Regions from separate parts of the Pseudarthrobacter sp. MDT1-40-2 genome, predicted to be linked through region 1. Evidence: predicted binding sites of a transcription regulator. Region 1 holds the regulator's gene; the other holds the start of a gene.
What was found. The regulator HrcA, encoded in region 1, represses chaperone genes, less so after heat shock. The targets are predictions, from matches to a motif close to TTNGCACTCGNNNNNNNCGAGTGCNAA.
Positions count from the first base shown of each region.

Region 2: the regulator HrcA is predicted to act here: its motif matches at 2,527-2,553, upstream of AC50X5_RS03235 (FmdB family zinc ribbon protein).

Region 1 covers NZ_JBWZCL010000001.1:56,554-63,629, forward strand. The annotation lists gene ybeY (rRNA maturation RNase YbeY) at 1-303, opposite strand, end outside; gene AC50X5_RS00260 (PhoH family protein) at 300-1,385, opposite strand; gene AC50X5_RS00265 (GerMN domain-containing protein) at 1,731-2,681, shown strand; gene AC50X5_RS00270 (16S rRNA (uracil(1498)-N(3))-methyltransferase) at 2,696-3,463, opposite strand; gene dnaJ (molecular chaperone DnaJ) at 3,466-4,593, opposite strand; gene hrcA (heat-inducible transcriptional repressor HrcA) at 4,645-5,658, opposite strand; gene AC50X5_RS00285 (DUF3097 domain-containing protein) at 5,827-6,681, shown strand; gene AC50X5_RS00290 (DUF4870 domain-containing protein) at 6,759-7,076, shown strand, end outside.
Region 2 covers NZ_JBWZCL010000001.1:691,823-698,898, forward strand. The annotation lists gene AC50X5_RS03220 (GNAT family N-acetyltransferase) at 263-880, opposite strand; gene galU (UTP--glucose-1-phosphate uridylyltransferase GalU) at 888-1,793, opposite strand; gene AC50X5_RS03230 (5-formyltetrahydrofolate cyclo-ligase) at 1,867-2,499, shown strand; gene AC50X5_RS03235 (FmdB family zinc ribbon protein) at 2,618-2,893, shown strand; gene AC50X5_RS03240 (RcpC/CpaB family pilus assembly protein) at 3,263-3,853, shown strand; gene AC50X5_RS03245 (AAA family ATPase) at 3,874-7,076, opposite strand, start outside.

The DNA of each region.
Region 1 (7,076 bases):
ATTGCGCGCCTGGTCTTCCGCTACCTGCGGGCAGATGGCGATGTCGCCCAGCATGCCTTGCGGCGTCAGCCGCCCGGGAGCACCAGGCGTCAGCTCGTCCATGGGGACGGACAGCACGTCGGTGGGCCCCGGCTCGTCCATGAGCTCCAGGTGCAGCTTCTCCATGGCGGTCTCGTCCACCAGCAGGACGGACAGCTCTGCCTGGGGGTGGATGTATAGCTGTTCGAAGATGTAGCGCGCCAGGGCCACAAGCTGGTTCTCGTCGACAGGAATCCCGGATTCGTTGTTGACTTCGATGCTCATACTTTGGCTCCTCCGGTCTCCCTGGACCGTGCCGCCTTCTGCTCCTGGACGTCATCCCAGTCGCTGTACGCCTTGACGATGTTGCCCACCAGCCGGTGGCGTACGACGTCGGCCGCATCAAGGATGGAGAAATTGACGTCGTCAATGCCAGTGAGTATCTCCTGGACGATCCGCAACCCGGACCGGCTACCGGTGGGAAGATCCACCTGAGTAATGTCGCCCGTTACCACCATCTTGGAACCGAATCCAAGGCGGGTAAGGAACATCTTCATCTGCTCCGGGGTGGTGTTCTGCGCTTCATCGAGGATGATAAAGGCGTCATTGAGCGTACGGCCGCGCATATAGGCCAGCGGGGCGACTTCAATGGTGCCTGCGGCCATCAGCCGGGGGATGGATTCCGGATCAATCATGTCGTGCAGGGCGTCGTAGAGCGGCCGGAGATAGGGGTCGATCTTGTCGCTCAAGGTACCTGGCAGGAAGCCAAGCCGCTCGCCGGCCTCGACTGCAGGCCGGGTGAGGATAATACGGCTGACTTCCTTTTGCTGCAGCGCCTGCACCGCTTTGGCCATGGCGAGGTAGGTCTTGCCCGTACCTGCCGGACCGATGCCAAAAATGATGGTGTTGGCATCTATGGAATCCACGTAATTCTTCTGGTTCAAAGTTTTTGGCCGAATGGTGCGGCCGCGGCTTGAAAGGATGTCGTGTGTCAGGACGTCCACGGGGTTCTGCGTGGACTGCGACTTCAGCAGGGCAACCAGTTGCTGCAGCACGTCGGGGCTGATGGTGGTCCCCCGCGCAACGAGGCCGCGGACCTCCTCAAGCAGGCGCATGATGCGCGGCACGTCCGCTGTAGGGCCCGCAATGGTGAGCTCATTGCCGCGGACGTGGAAGTTGACGGACGGGAACTGTTCTTCGATGAAACGGAGCGCCTCATCATGGCTGCCCAACGACTGGACCATCTGGTCGGAATTCTCGAAGTAGACCACTTCCGTGCGAATACCGGGCAAGGTGTGCGGGAATTCCCCTGTGCTTGGCTCGCCGGGGCTGACGCTGCGGCGTTTTCCGTTGGATGATTCAGTCATGGTGACGGCCAGCAGGCCTTGGGTTCCTCCCGTTGAATACTGACTCTGGAACGTTCCTCCATCTTACGCCAGTGAGCCGGCCCCGGCAGCCCTGGAAGCAACGGGCCGGGTGCCGAAATGATTCGGTGATCAGGTATCAACTTCATATCAGCCTCATATCGTTCCCGTTGCAGTTGTTGGCAGAGTCCGGAATCCACGAGTCCCGGCCGGCGGTGTATGTAATGCTGGAAAGCGTCTCTTCCGGCCGAGCGGACATCGCTGCGTCACCGTGAATGGACGTGGACGAATCCGGACGAACCAACGAGCAGAACGAAAGGCACTCCCATCAAGGATCGACGCATCGCTGTGCCTGTGGCGGCAGCCGGCAGGACGCAGCCCCCGGGCCTGTTTCGCCGCGCCGCCGCGTTGGTTGCGGCGATCCCGTTGGCCGTGGCCATGTCCTCCTGTGTGGCCGGTCCCGCCTCGCGATCGGCAACTTCCCCGGGTGCTCCCGGTCCGGGCTATTCCACATTGTCCGTGCCGGCGTCGAACGCCCCGCTGGAAACGACGCAATCGTCCAACAAAGCGCCCATCTACTGGATCGGCCGAAGCGGTGAGCATGTCTTCCTGTACAGGGAATTCCGCGACGTCCCCGAACAGGACAATCCCGTGACCCGGGCGCTCCGGGCGATGATGTCGGAGACGCCCCTTGACCCGGACTTCTTCACCTCCTGGCAAAATCCGAAGGAACTGGAAACGTCGATTTCCGGCCAGAACATCATTACCGTTGACGTCTCGGAAGACGCTTTCAACAGCACCCTGGATGCCGGAATGGCCGAACTCGCCGTTCAACAACTGGTGCACACCGCGACAGCAGCCGCGGCGAGTTCAGGCCTGGTGGACACCAGCCAGCAAATCCAGGTTGTGGTGTTAGTGGACGGACACCCTGATTATCAAGCCTTTGGCCACATCCGGCTTGGCGCGCCAATGGCCAGGACGGCAGGCCTCGTTGCGCCAATCTGGATCATTGATCCGCAGGAAAACGCCAACGTGCCCAGCGGCACCGTGAAATTAACGGGTCGAAGCACGGACCAAGGCGACCGCCTCCGCTGGCAACTGCTCCGGGAAAGCAACGGACAATCCAGCATCTATCTGAGCGGCGAAACCACCAGCGCGGCGGATGCCGGTTCGGCCGGGCTGTTCTCCCTGGACCTGACCTTGGAACGGGGAACGTACCAGCTGCGGGTCTCGCGCATTGACGTCGAATCGACGGAGCTTTCCCTGTATACGGACACCCGAAAGTTCAACGTCGGATAGCGGCGGCCCAGGGACTACCAGCGGCCCAGAATGTCATTGGCCACTACGGCAGCGGCAGGCCCTGCCGTCGAGGACCGGAGCACGTGGTGGCCCAGCAGCGCAGTGACCGCACCGGCATCGCACAACCGGGTCACTTCCCGGGCAGCGATCCCGCCCTCCGGTCCGACTATCAACAGGATTTCGCCACTGGGAGTCGGCGCGGTGCGGCTGGTCCAGTCCTCAAGAACTGACCGTAGCGGCCGGACGGCATCCTCATGCAGGATCACTGCAAGGTCGGCCGCCGCCGCCCGCCTGGCCAGTCCGGCGGTGTCGACGATTGATTCGACGCCCGGGATCCAGGCACGACGCGCCTGCTTGGCCGCGGCTGCTACCACCGACTCCCACTTGGCATGAGCCTTTGCCGCACGATCTGCCTTCCAGCGGACGATGGAACGTTCGGATTGCCAGGGAATTACGCCATCGATGCCCAGTTCAGTGGCCATCTCGATGGCAAGCTCGTCCCTGTCTCCTTTGGCAAGTGCCTGTACCAACACCAGCCGGACGGCAGGTTCTGGTTCAGCGGTTACCGTGAGGCAGTCGATGCTCAACTCCCCGGGGGCGGCAGTGGCCACCGTTCCGCTGATGCGGTTGCCACTGCCGTCGGCGAGGTCAACCGGCTCGCCGACGGCAAGCCTCTTGACGGTCACCGCATGCCTTGCCTCCGGGCCCTCCAGGACGAAGGTCGAACCCGGCCGGACGTCCGCAAGAGCACCCTTCGGGGTGAAGAAGACAGGGTTGGTCATTGCTAGAGGTTGCCCAGCCGGTCACGCAGTTTGGCGAACACGCCTCCACTGGCCGCGAGTTTCCCCTCGGTGAACTGCTCGCCGCGAAGCTTCGCCAACTGGCGCAGGAGGTCCTCCTGGGTGGCATCGAGCCTCGTTGGAGTGTCCACCTGGAGGTGCACCTTGAGGTCACCACGGCCGTAGCCGCGCAGGTGCGTGACGCCGAGTCCACGGAGTGTGATGATCTCACCGGACTGCGTACCGGCCTTGACGTCGATCTCCTGAATGCCGTCAAAGGTCTCGAGGCTGATTTCCGTCCCGAGGGCCGCAGCGGTCATGGGGATGTTGAGGGTGGCGTGGAGATCGTCGCCATCCCGGACGTAGGTGGAATCGCTATTAACGCGGATCTCGACATAAAGGTCACCGGCCGGACCGCCTGCCGGACCGGCTTCGCCCTGCCCCGACAGCTGGATACGGGTACCCGTGGCTACACCAGCTGGAACCTTGATGGTGATGGACCTGCGGCTCCTGATCCGCCCCTGGCCGTTGCATTCGTTGCAGGGGTCCTTGATCACGGTACCGAAGCCTTCGCAACTGCCGCACGGTGCCGCCGTCATGACCTGTCCCAGGATGGACCGGACAGCCCTTTGGATCTGGCCGCTGCCGCCACAGACGTCGCAGCGTTCCGGGGAGGTGCCTTCGCGGCAGCAGCTGCCATCGCACGTGGGGCAGACGACGGCGGTATCGACTTCCAGCTTCTTGTTGACGCCGAATACGGCGTCGCGGAGGTCAATGCGGACGCTGATCAAAGCGTCCTGCCCACGACGCACCCTGGAGGCGGGTCCGGCCGTGCCACCGGCACCGAAGAAGGTGTCAAAGATGTCCTGGAACGCGAAGCCCTGGCCGGCGTACTGGCCTCCGCCAAAGCCGTTGTCGGTGCCGTTCTCGTTACCGGTGGTGTCGTAGACCCGGCGCTTTTGCGGATCGGAAAGAACCTCGTAGGCATGCGTGACCGCCTTGAACCGGTCAGAGGCGTCCTCGCCCGGGTTGACGTCCGGGTGAAGTGTCCGTGCCAGCTTTCGGTAAGCCTTCTTGATTTCCTCCCCCGTGGCTTCCGGTGAAACCCCAAGGACGTCGTAATGGCTGCTCAAGTCTGATTTCTCTTCCTGTTGTCAAGCTTTACTTCGAAGATGCTGCGGACCCTACGGTCCAAGAATGCGCGAAAGATAGCGCGCCACGGCCCGAACGGCAGCCATGGTAGTGGGGTAATCCATCCGGGTGGGTCCCAGGACGCCGATTTTTGCCGAACTGTCGGGTCCGTACGCCGTAGCGACCACAGAAGCCTCAGCCAAGCCGTCGTACGGGTTCTCGCGTCCGATGCTGACGGCGACACCGCGGGGATCCTGGGCCATTTCGCTGAGGAGCCGCAGCATTACCACCTGCTCTTCCAGGGCTTCCAGGACCGGCCCGATGCTCAGGGGAAAGTCAACGTTGGAACGGGCGAGGTTCGCTGTTCCGGCCATGACCATCCGTTCTTCCCTGCCGCCCTGCGCGAGTGCTTCCAGTCCCTGCGCCAGCATGTTGGCGGCAGCGCGGTGGACGGGAGCGGCTGCAGCGACGGCGGCAGGCAACGTCTGCGGGAGCTGGCTGAGCAGCGTGCCGTGGGTGGCCGAAAGGAAACCGGCCCGGAGGGCTGCGAGGCCCTCCTCACCGATATCGGAACCGACATCAATGACCCGTTGTTCCACCTTTCCTGTCGTGGCGATCAGGACCACCAGCACCCGGCGCGGGGCAAGCAGCACAAATTCAATGTGCCGCACCTGCGCCCGGCTTTGCTGGGGGTACTGGACCACTGCAACCTGGTTGGTCAGCTGCGACAGCAGCCGCACGGTCCGGTCCAGCACGTCGTCGAGATCGTCCGAGCCCTCAAGGAGCGTCTGGATGGCCCGGCGCTCGGCCGGAGACAACGGTTTAACCGCCGAGATCTGGTCGACGAAGAGCCGGTAGCCCTTGTCCGTGGGTACGCGGCCTGCGCTGGTATGAGGGGCCGTGATAAGCCCTTCGTCCTCCAACGCCGCCATGTCATTGCGGATGGTGGCGCTGGATACACCAAGGTGGTGGCGTTCGACCAGCGCTTTGGATCCCACCGGTTCGCGGAAGTGGACATAGTCCTCCACTATGGCCCGCAGTACCTCCAGTTTGCGTGGATCGCTCATTGTCTACCTCCGTTCGATGGTCGCTCATCACTGGTGTAATGCTGATGGCTGCGAGGTGTTAGCACTCGACATGCCCAAGTGCCAGTCTAATATGACTCGCCGCGTTGTTAGCATTGGTACCGCTCCGGGCGAAATCCGCCCGGTATGTGGCGTGAGGCTGGAACCAGGATGCAGTACCAGAATTGGGGTCCGCAGGATCTGTCCGCGCCGGCGCGGACAGAACTTCCCGCCGTCCCGGTGGAACGGGGCATGGTCCTTGAGGACGTGCAGTCAGGCTGGGTGGGAGCGGTAACCCGGGTTGAAAAATCCGGCGGGATGCACTTGGTGGTGCTGGAAGACCGGCGCGGCAAACCGCGATCCTTCAAGCTGGGCTACGGCTTCCTCCTGGAGGGCCAGCCCATCAGGCTCGACCCGCCGGCTCCCCGCACTGCGGGAACAGCAGCAGCAACCAGCCAACGAACCGCTTCCGGTTCGGTACGCGTTGCCGGACAACGCGCCCAGGTGGCAAAGGCCAGCCGGATCTGGGTCGAGGGAAAGCACGACGCCGAACTCGTGGAAAAGGTGTGGGGCGATGACCTCCGGGCAGAGGGAATCGTCGTCGAACCGCTGCATGGCATTGACGATCTCCCGGGCGCTGTCACTGCCTTTGGTCCCGGCCCCGGCCGCCGGCTCGGCATCCTGGTGGATCATCTGGTTCCGGACTCCAAGGAATCGCGGATCGCAAGTGACGTGATGGGCTCCCCCGGCGCGGCCGGCAACGTCCTGATTGTCGGCCACCCCTATGTCGACGTGTGGCAGGCAATCCGGCCGGCTGTTTTGGGTATTCCTGCGTGGCCGGTGGTGCCCCGCGGCCAGGACTGGAAGACCGGCATTCTCGCAGCTTTCGGCTGGCCGCATTCCACCAAGGAGGACATCGGGCTGGGCTGGCAGAAGTTGCTGTCCGCGGTGACCAGCTATGCCGATCTTGAAGCGTCACTGCTGGGGCGGGTGGAAGAAGTCATCGATTTCCTCACGGCACCCTGAGGGCTGCTGCAAGGTAACCGTGAATCACCAAGTATTCTTGCACTGACACCCTCCGCAGCACCGAAAAGGACATAACCGTGGCAGAGAACGCGCGCGACAACAGGGACACCCAGCCCGCCAGTGGCAGTCCCGAGTATCACGGCGTGCCCGCGAACGCCCTCCCGCTGACCGCGAACGAGGACCGCCAGTGGGCAACGCTCGCCCACTTCGGCGGGATCCTGGGCTGCATTCCGTCGCTGCTGATTTACCTGATTTTCAAGGACCGTGGGCCCTTTACGGCGCAGGAGTCCAAAGAAGCCCTCAACTTTACGCTTCCTCCCACAGTCGCTGCCGTTCTGGCCAACCTGCTGCTGTTCATTCCGGGAATCGGCAACCTCTTTGCCGTCATCGCCACG
Region 2 (7,076 bases), 640 kb from region 1:
CCCGGCTTGCGGGTCTGATGAAGGGGCGGAAAACCTCTCCGCTGTTGTTCCCCCCGCCGCCTGGTGGCGCAGGCGGTTACGAAGGAAATGCGGGGCAACCCAAAAAATCCACAGGGCAACAGTGATGACAAGAATCACTGAGCTGCTAAGGGGAAAGTCCACAATCAAAACCGTATGAGCAATCGGCGGCTGCCCGCGGCATTAGCGGCGGTGTGTCGCGTCGAACGTAGGTGAACGGATCAAAGAAGTACGACGGCGGCACTCAACGGCGCGAATCAAGCCACCTTTTCAGCACGCCGTCCGGAACTTCCTCCGTGGTCAGTGCAAAAGAACGGTGATCGGCCCACTGCCCGTTGATATGCAGGAACCGCTCACGGAGGCCTTCGTCACGGAAGCCGAGTTTCTCTACGACGCGCAGGCTGGGGCCGTTTTCCGGCCTGATGTTAATCTCCATGCGGTGCAGGCCCAAAGTGTTGAAGCAGTGGTCGGTAGCCATGGCCACTGCTGTGGGCACGATCCCCTGCCCGGCGCGGCGCTGGTCAATCCAGTACCCCAGGGTGGCCATCATGGCCGAGCCCCAGACGATGGAGGACACCGTCAGTTGGCCCACGATCCGCGGCCTGCTGTATCCGGGTGTCCGCTCGGTGATCAGGAACGGAAGGGCCGTCCCCTGGGCAGCCTGGCTTTTAAGCGACCTGACCATGTGCCGGTAGCCTGGCAGCCACCCTCCAGGCGCCGGGTTTGACGCTTCCCACGGCGTCAGCCACTCGGTGTTCAGTGACCGAACATACATCCACTCTTTTTGGTCCCGGTACCGAATGGGACGCAGGACCAGGTCACCGTGTTCCAGCGTTACCGGCCAGATGGGGCTGCCCCGCACCGTAAGGCTAGTCAGACAAGCCGGCGGCGAAACCAGGCAGCCACTCGCGCAGGCCCGGTCCCAGGTCGTCGCTGTCGATGCCGAGCTGGATACATGCCTTCAGGTAGCTCAGTTTGTCTCCTGTGTCGTAACGACGGCCGCGGAAAACCACGCCGTAGACGCCGTAGCCTTCGCCTTCGCCTGCTGCCAGTTCCTGGAGGGCGTCCGTCAGCTGGATCTCATCACCGCGGCCCGGGGCGGTGTTCTCCAGAACGGAGAACACCGAGTGGTGCAGGACGTAACGGCCGATGACGGCCAGGTTGGACGGTGCGTCGGCCACGTCCGGCTTCTCTACCAGCTTGTTAATGCGGAAGTAGTCCTCACCGTCGATTGCTTCAATGTCCGCACAGCCGTAGGCGCTGATCTGAGATGGATCCACCTCGATCAGTGCCACTACTGAGCCGCCGGTCTTGGCCTGAACATCAATCATGACGCTGAGCAGTTCGTCCCGGGCGTCAATCAGGTCATCGCCAAGGAGCACAGCGAAGGGCTCTTCCCCCACGTGCTGCTGGGCGCGCAACACTGCGTGCCCCAGCCCTTTGGGATCTCCCTGGCGGACGTAGTGGATGTCACCAAGATTGCTGGCTGCCTGGATGGAGGCGAGTTTGGCGGTATCGCCCTTGGCTTCAAGGGTGGCTTCAAGCGTTGGCACGCGGTCGAAGTGATCTTCCAGGGCGCGCTTGTTCCGGCCGGTGATCATCAGGACATCGTGGAGTCCCACGGAAACGGCTTCTTCCACCACATACTGGATGGCCGGCTTATCCACGACCGGGAGCATTTCCTTCGGCATCGCCTTGGTGGCGGGCAGGAACCTGGTGCCGAGTCCCGCGGCAGGGATAACGGCCTTGCGTACTGGAGCGTTAGTGGTAGTCACTGGACTAATCTAACGGAGAGCACAGACATCCGGTAAACGTACTGGATCTGCAACTGCAGGGAAAGAGGGCACAATGACTCCCGATGCCGCCGCGACCAAAGCCGAAATCAGGGCCCGGCACCGCCTGGCGCGCGCCCTGCACGCCGGGCAGGACCGGGAAGCCCAGGGCGTTGGCATTGCACGGCACGGGTTGGCATGGGCCCGGACGGTGGCCCGTCCCGGATTTACCTCCTTCACCGTCTACCTCGGCGTGGGCACCGAACCGGCCACGGGCGCTCTCCTGGAGTCCCTGCACGCCAACGGCTACACCGTGCTGCTGCCAGTCTGCGAACCTGGCCGCCGCCTGCTCTGGGTGGAATGGACCCCGCACTCCACGTTTGCACGCAGCCGCTTCGCGCCGGTGATGGAACCTGTTGGTCAACAACTGGATCTGGAGGCTGCCACGTCGGGCCGCCCGGGAGCGACGGGACTGGCCGGAATCATCCTGCCGGCCACCGCCGTCGACCGTTCCGGCAACAGGATCGGCCAAGGAGGTGGATATTACGATTCCTTCCTGGCCCCGCTCCAGGAGCAGGGAAATATCCCGCCCACCATTGCTGTTGTTTACGACGACGAAGTCCTGCCTGCCGGCACCATCCCCGCCGAAACGTTCGACGTGAAGGTGCAGGCAGCCTTGACCCCCGGGGGACTTGTCGCCTTTTCCTAGACGACGCCGGCCCGCCCAGTGTTAGAATTAGCACTCAGGCCCTGAGACTGCTAAGGCCGCGGAGAGATCCCGGCGTTGGCAGGCAGGACCTTACGTTTGCCCCAGAGGAGGATCATCAGTGCCCACGTATGCATACGCCTGCAAAGATTGCGGTAACGACTTCGACATCTTTCAGTCTTTCACTGACAGCACGCTGACCGAATGCCCTGAATGCCAGGGCTCCCTGCGCAAGAAGTTCAACAGCGTCGGTGTCGTCTTCAAGGGCACCGGCTTCTACCGCACTGATTCGCGCGATTCGAAGGGCAGCACTGTTTCCGCAGCCCCGGCTGCCGCCTCCGGTGCGCCTGCGGCTCCGTCACCTGCCCCTGCTGCAGCGGCGGCAACGGCGAGCTAGGCGCCCTGCCTCCACCTGGGGCCAGCTCTTCCTGCATCCGGGTTATATCGCAACACCACGGGTTATCCACATACGACGTCGGACTCCTTCAGCAGGTGCGGCACGCGGACCTACGGTTCCTGTATGCCAGTCTTCCCGTACACGCCAGCAGACCCGCAGCCGGACGCTGCTTTCTGCCGCCGGGTGCGCCCTTCGGGTGCCCGGGCTTCCAATAGCCCAGCGGCATTGCAGCTTCCCCTACCAGGCATCTCCAGGACGAAGGCCCTGAACCGATTCCGTGGACCCGGCAGTCGTGCACCCGGCACCCGCCACCACTCACGCGCCGGTATTCTTGGTTGGCTTCGGGGCAGGCGCCGTCTTGCCATAGCAATGTTGTTATGCCTCGCTGCGGGGCTGGCAGTCCACCAGCTCACGCCCGCTCCCACCAGTACAGCGACGGTTCTCGCCGCGGCACGCGACCTCCCGGCAGGCGCCACCCTTGGCGCTACGGATCTGAGGCAGTTGCGCGTTCCCCCGGAGCTCCTGGTGGACGGGACGTTCACCGACCTGCCTGACCTCGCGGGAAAGCAACTGGCCTCACCGGTCCTCCAGAGCCAGATCCTTACCACAGCCCAGCTGGTGGGCCAGGGCCTCCTTGCGGGAGCACCGGAGGGCTCTGCCGCAGTTCCGCTGAGAATGGCGGACCCTGCGTCCATCCAGCTCCTGTCCCCCGGCCAGCTGGTGAACATTGTGAAGTCTTCGGACGGCGGCTACAACAGCGGGGTGCCTTCGGAGGTCCTTGCAGAAGGCGTGGCCGTCCTCTGGACCTCAGGCAAGGGCGGAGAAAGCAGCGAATGGCTTGGATCAGGTGAGACCGAAGGACTGGTGGTGGTAGCTGCCGGCCCCGACCAGGCCGGGCGGCTGGCCGGGGCCTCCAGTCAGGGGAAGCTGTTCTTTGTGATGGTTGGAGCGGGCCCGTAGGTACCGCACCCCGGCCATGCCTAGCCCCAGTGCGGCGGCTTTTGCTCCCGCAGCCAGGCATCGTGATCGTGATCCGAGGTGTCGCCCCAACGCCGGGGATCATCCTCGGCGGCTTTGTTCGGAACCAGGCTCACGGCGTGGAGCGGCTGACGATCGTAATCCTGCCCGACTGCCGGTTCCCTGTCAGAAGCTGCGGACGAGGAAGCCGCGGAGGTGGCGGCTTCGGATGTGGCAGCTTCGGAGAGGCCTGACTCCTGCACGGATCCTGTGTTTGCCGGAACTGCTGAGGCTTCGGTGGCGGAAGCCTCGGCGTCGTTCGCGTGCTGCTGGTTCATGATGTGATCCTTCCGGCCGGCCTCTTCATCCTGACCGGCTGGTTCGTGCTTTTCGTAATGGCCGTGTCCGGCGGCCGCCGGCTGACGGCCGTGGCGCTGGCGCAGGCCGCCCTGCTGGCTGCCTGACTGCACGGCAGCGTGGTCGCTCGCGGCGCTTTCCAGCGTCAGGCGCTCAACGTCGTCATCGAAGAACCCGCCAGCAGCGCCATGCCGGGCAGTGACGGGAACGTTCTCCAATCCAAGATAACCCGCGATGCGGTCAGCACAGGAGGAAGGATCCGTAAAGACTTCAATGGTCCACAGCGGCATATAGCGCCAGCCCAGTCGCTCCAGCAGTTGCGGGCGCAGGCGGCTCCGTTCACGCACACTCATGGCCCGGTACCGTTCCGTGCCATCAGATTCGATAGCAACCGGACGCGGGATCTCGCTGTCGTCCCTGCCCATGGTGCTCAGGGGATCCGCTGCAGCGGCAACGTCCAAAACGCCGTCGTACTGGTGCCAGACCCTGGCTCCGCGGGCACGAAGGCGTTCAGCGAGGTCGGCGACCAAAGGATCGGCACCCAACGACTGCTCGCTCGCCGCCGCACGGGAGACCGGGCTTCCCAGGTCGGAGTTCCCGGCAATTTCCCGGTCCAGCAGCTCATACAGATCCACGGCACCGTGGCTCAACCGGGTCCGGTCCAGGTCCTCGGGCCGGAAGCAGCTCAGAACGTGCATGGAACGGCGGGCGCGAGTCATGGCCAGTGCAAACTTCGCCCGGCCGCCCTCGGCTGACAGGGGTCCAAACCCGTGCAGGGCGCGGCCATGCGGGGTGCGGCCAAAACCTGGGGAGAAGATGACGTGGTCACGGACCATTCCCTGGGCCCGTTCCAGATCCACCACGCGGAAGGATTCGCTGCCGGCCGAGAAGAAACCGGAAAGGCCGGGATAGTTGGGCAGTTGCAGGCGGATGGCCTCACCAATCCTGGCCGCGTGGCGCAAGCTTGCCGTAACCACGGCCAGCGACGTGCGCGGCCGCAGACGGGCATGCTCAAACACCAGTTCCACCACGCGATTGACTTCGGCCACCACGGATTCCACACTGTCGTGGTCGGCACTGGGCAATCCGGTGCCGTCCGGCAGGTACTCAACCACCAGGGAACGATCCAGTCCGGTGGCGGTCTGGCCCTCCGGAAGGCGACGCAGCCCGTCGTCGTAAAAGCTCCTGCTCAGCTGAAGGACCAGGTCCTCGTCGATGGCCCGGTACACAAACCGCAACCGCCAAGCCGGCAGCACCTCGGACAAGGCTGCGAAGGCGCTTTGCACCTGCTGGTGGGCAGGTTCACCGGCCGCCAGCCTCTCGACGCCAACGGTAAAAGTCCTTGGGCTGGCGATGCGGTCATCGCCGAAGGCAATAACCTGCTTAGCGCGCGCGATGGCGGGCAGCACCGCCTGCAGGGAGGTCGCCTCGGCGTCGAGGATGATGACGGCGTCAAAACCCTGGCTGGCCGGCAGCAGGCCGGTCATCAGGTACGGGCTGACCGCCCAGACCGGTACCAGCGTGGAGACCATGTCCGGCGCAAGGGCACCCAGCGCTCCGAGCGTTACACGGCCATCCTTAAGCAACCCGCGGAGCTGATCGGCCTGCCTGGGCTCGCTGCCGATTGCGGTGCGCCAGCGCTCGGCAAGGGTCCAACGCAACCGTGCCGCGCCGCTGGCGATGTGTGCGTTGTCAGCCAGGCGGTACTCGGCCTCCAACTTGCGAAGGGCATCGCCGTCGGACATGGCCAGGTAATCGTCGCCGCTGATCATGGCTTCAAGGACCGACTGCCACCAGGCAAGATCCAACTCGGCGGCTACGGCTTCTGCCGGAACTTCACGTTCGGCCAGGTCTGCCAGCAGCTCACCGAGCCCGTGCTCCCGCATGTTTTCCACCAACAGGGTACGTTCCGGCAGCGTCTCCAGGGTATGGGTGTCCGCCGTCAGGGCCTGGACACGCGCCAGCAGCTCCTTGTAGGACGTGGACTCAAGGTCGCCGCCGTCCTCGGTATGCTTCAGGGCCTCGCCCAGGCCGGTCAGCTCGCGGCCCAGTGAGCGGTACATAACATTGATCTCAGCCAAGCCGGACGGCACTGCCGGATGCCGCTGGGTTGTGGCGTAGCCGGCCCAGAGAGCCCGCTGTTCCTGCACCAGCACCAGCGAACTGTGCAGATCTGCAATATGGACGCCCGGACGGACATATTCCTTGGCTACGCGCCGCAACCGCGAACGCTGCATGGACGCCATCTCGATATTGCGCTCCCGGCGCCAGGCTGAGGACGCGGTAGCTGAAATGAGGTCGTTGACTGGCCTGTCGAAAATGTCCGGCGTGAACTTGTCCAGGCTCTCACGTACCGCGATGAGCAGGTCCAGCTGCTCGCCCCATTCAGCGAACGTGGTGCCAAGCCTGATTTCCGCATGGTCGGCAACTGCCTTCATACGGTCGCGCAGCAGCGGGAGGTTCTTTTCCACGGAGCGCGCCAGCTCCTGCGCCTCTTCAGTTTCCTTGCGTGTGAGCAGCCGTGCTCCGTGCCAGGGGCTGGCGGTGGAGGCCTTGCTGAAACTGCCCAGCTCTGCCGCCCGCTTCAGCCGGCCGGCTAGCTCGCTCCGGTCGCGGATGCTGTCCAGGACGCTTCTCTTCAGGCGCACGGTGGTGGCAGGGGCGGGCTGGATGGACGTCAGCTCGGCCAGGGACTGCATGGCCTGGTAGGGCGAACAGCCCCAGCGCTCACGTACGTTATGCAGCGAGGACACGTGATCCACGAGGGCGTGACGGTGTTCGGTGAGGGTCTTGTGCAGGTTGTCCAGCTGCGGTTCCAAAGACTTTTCGTTCCGGACAATGGCACGGACCAGCTGGGCCTTCAGCTGCT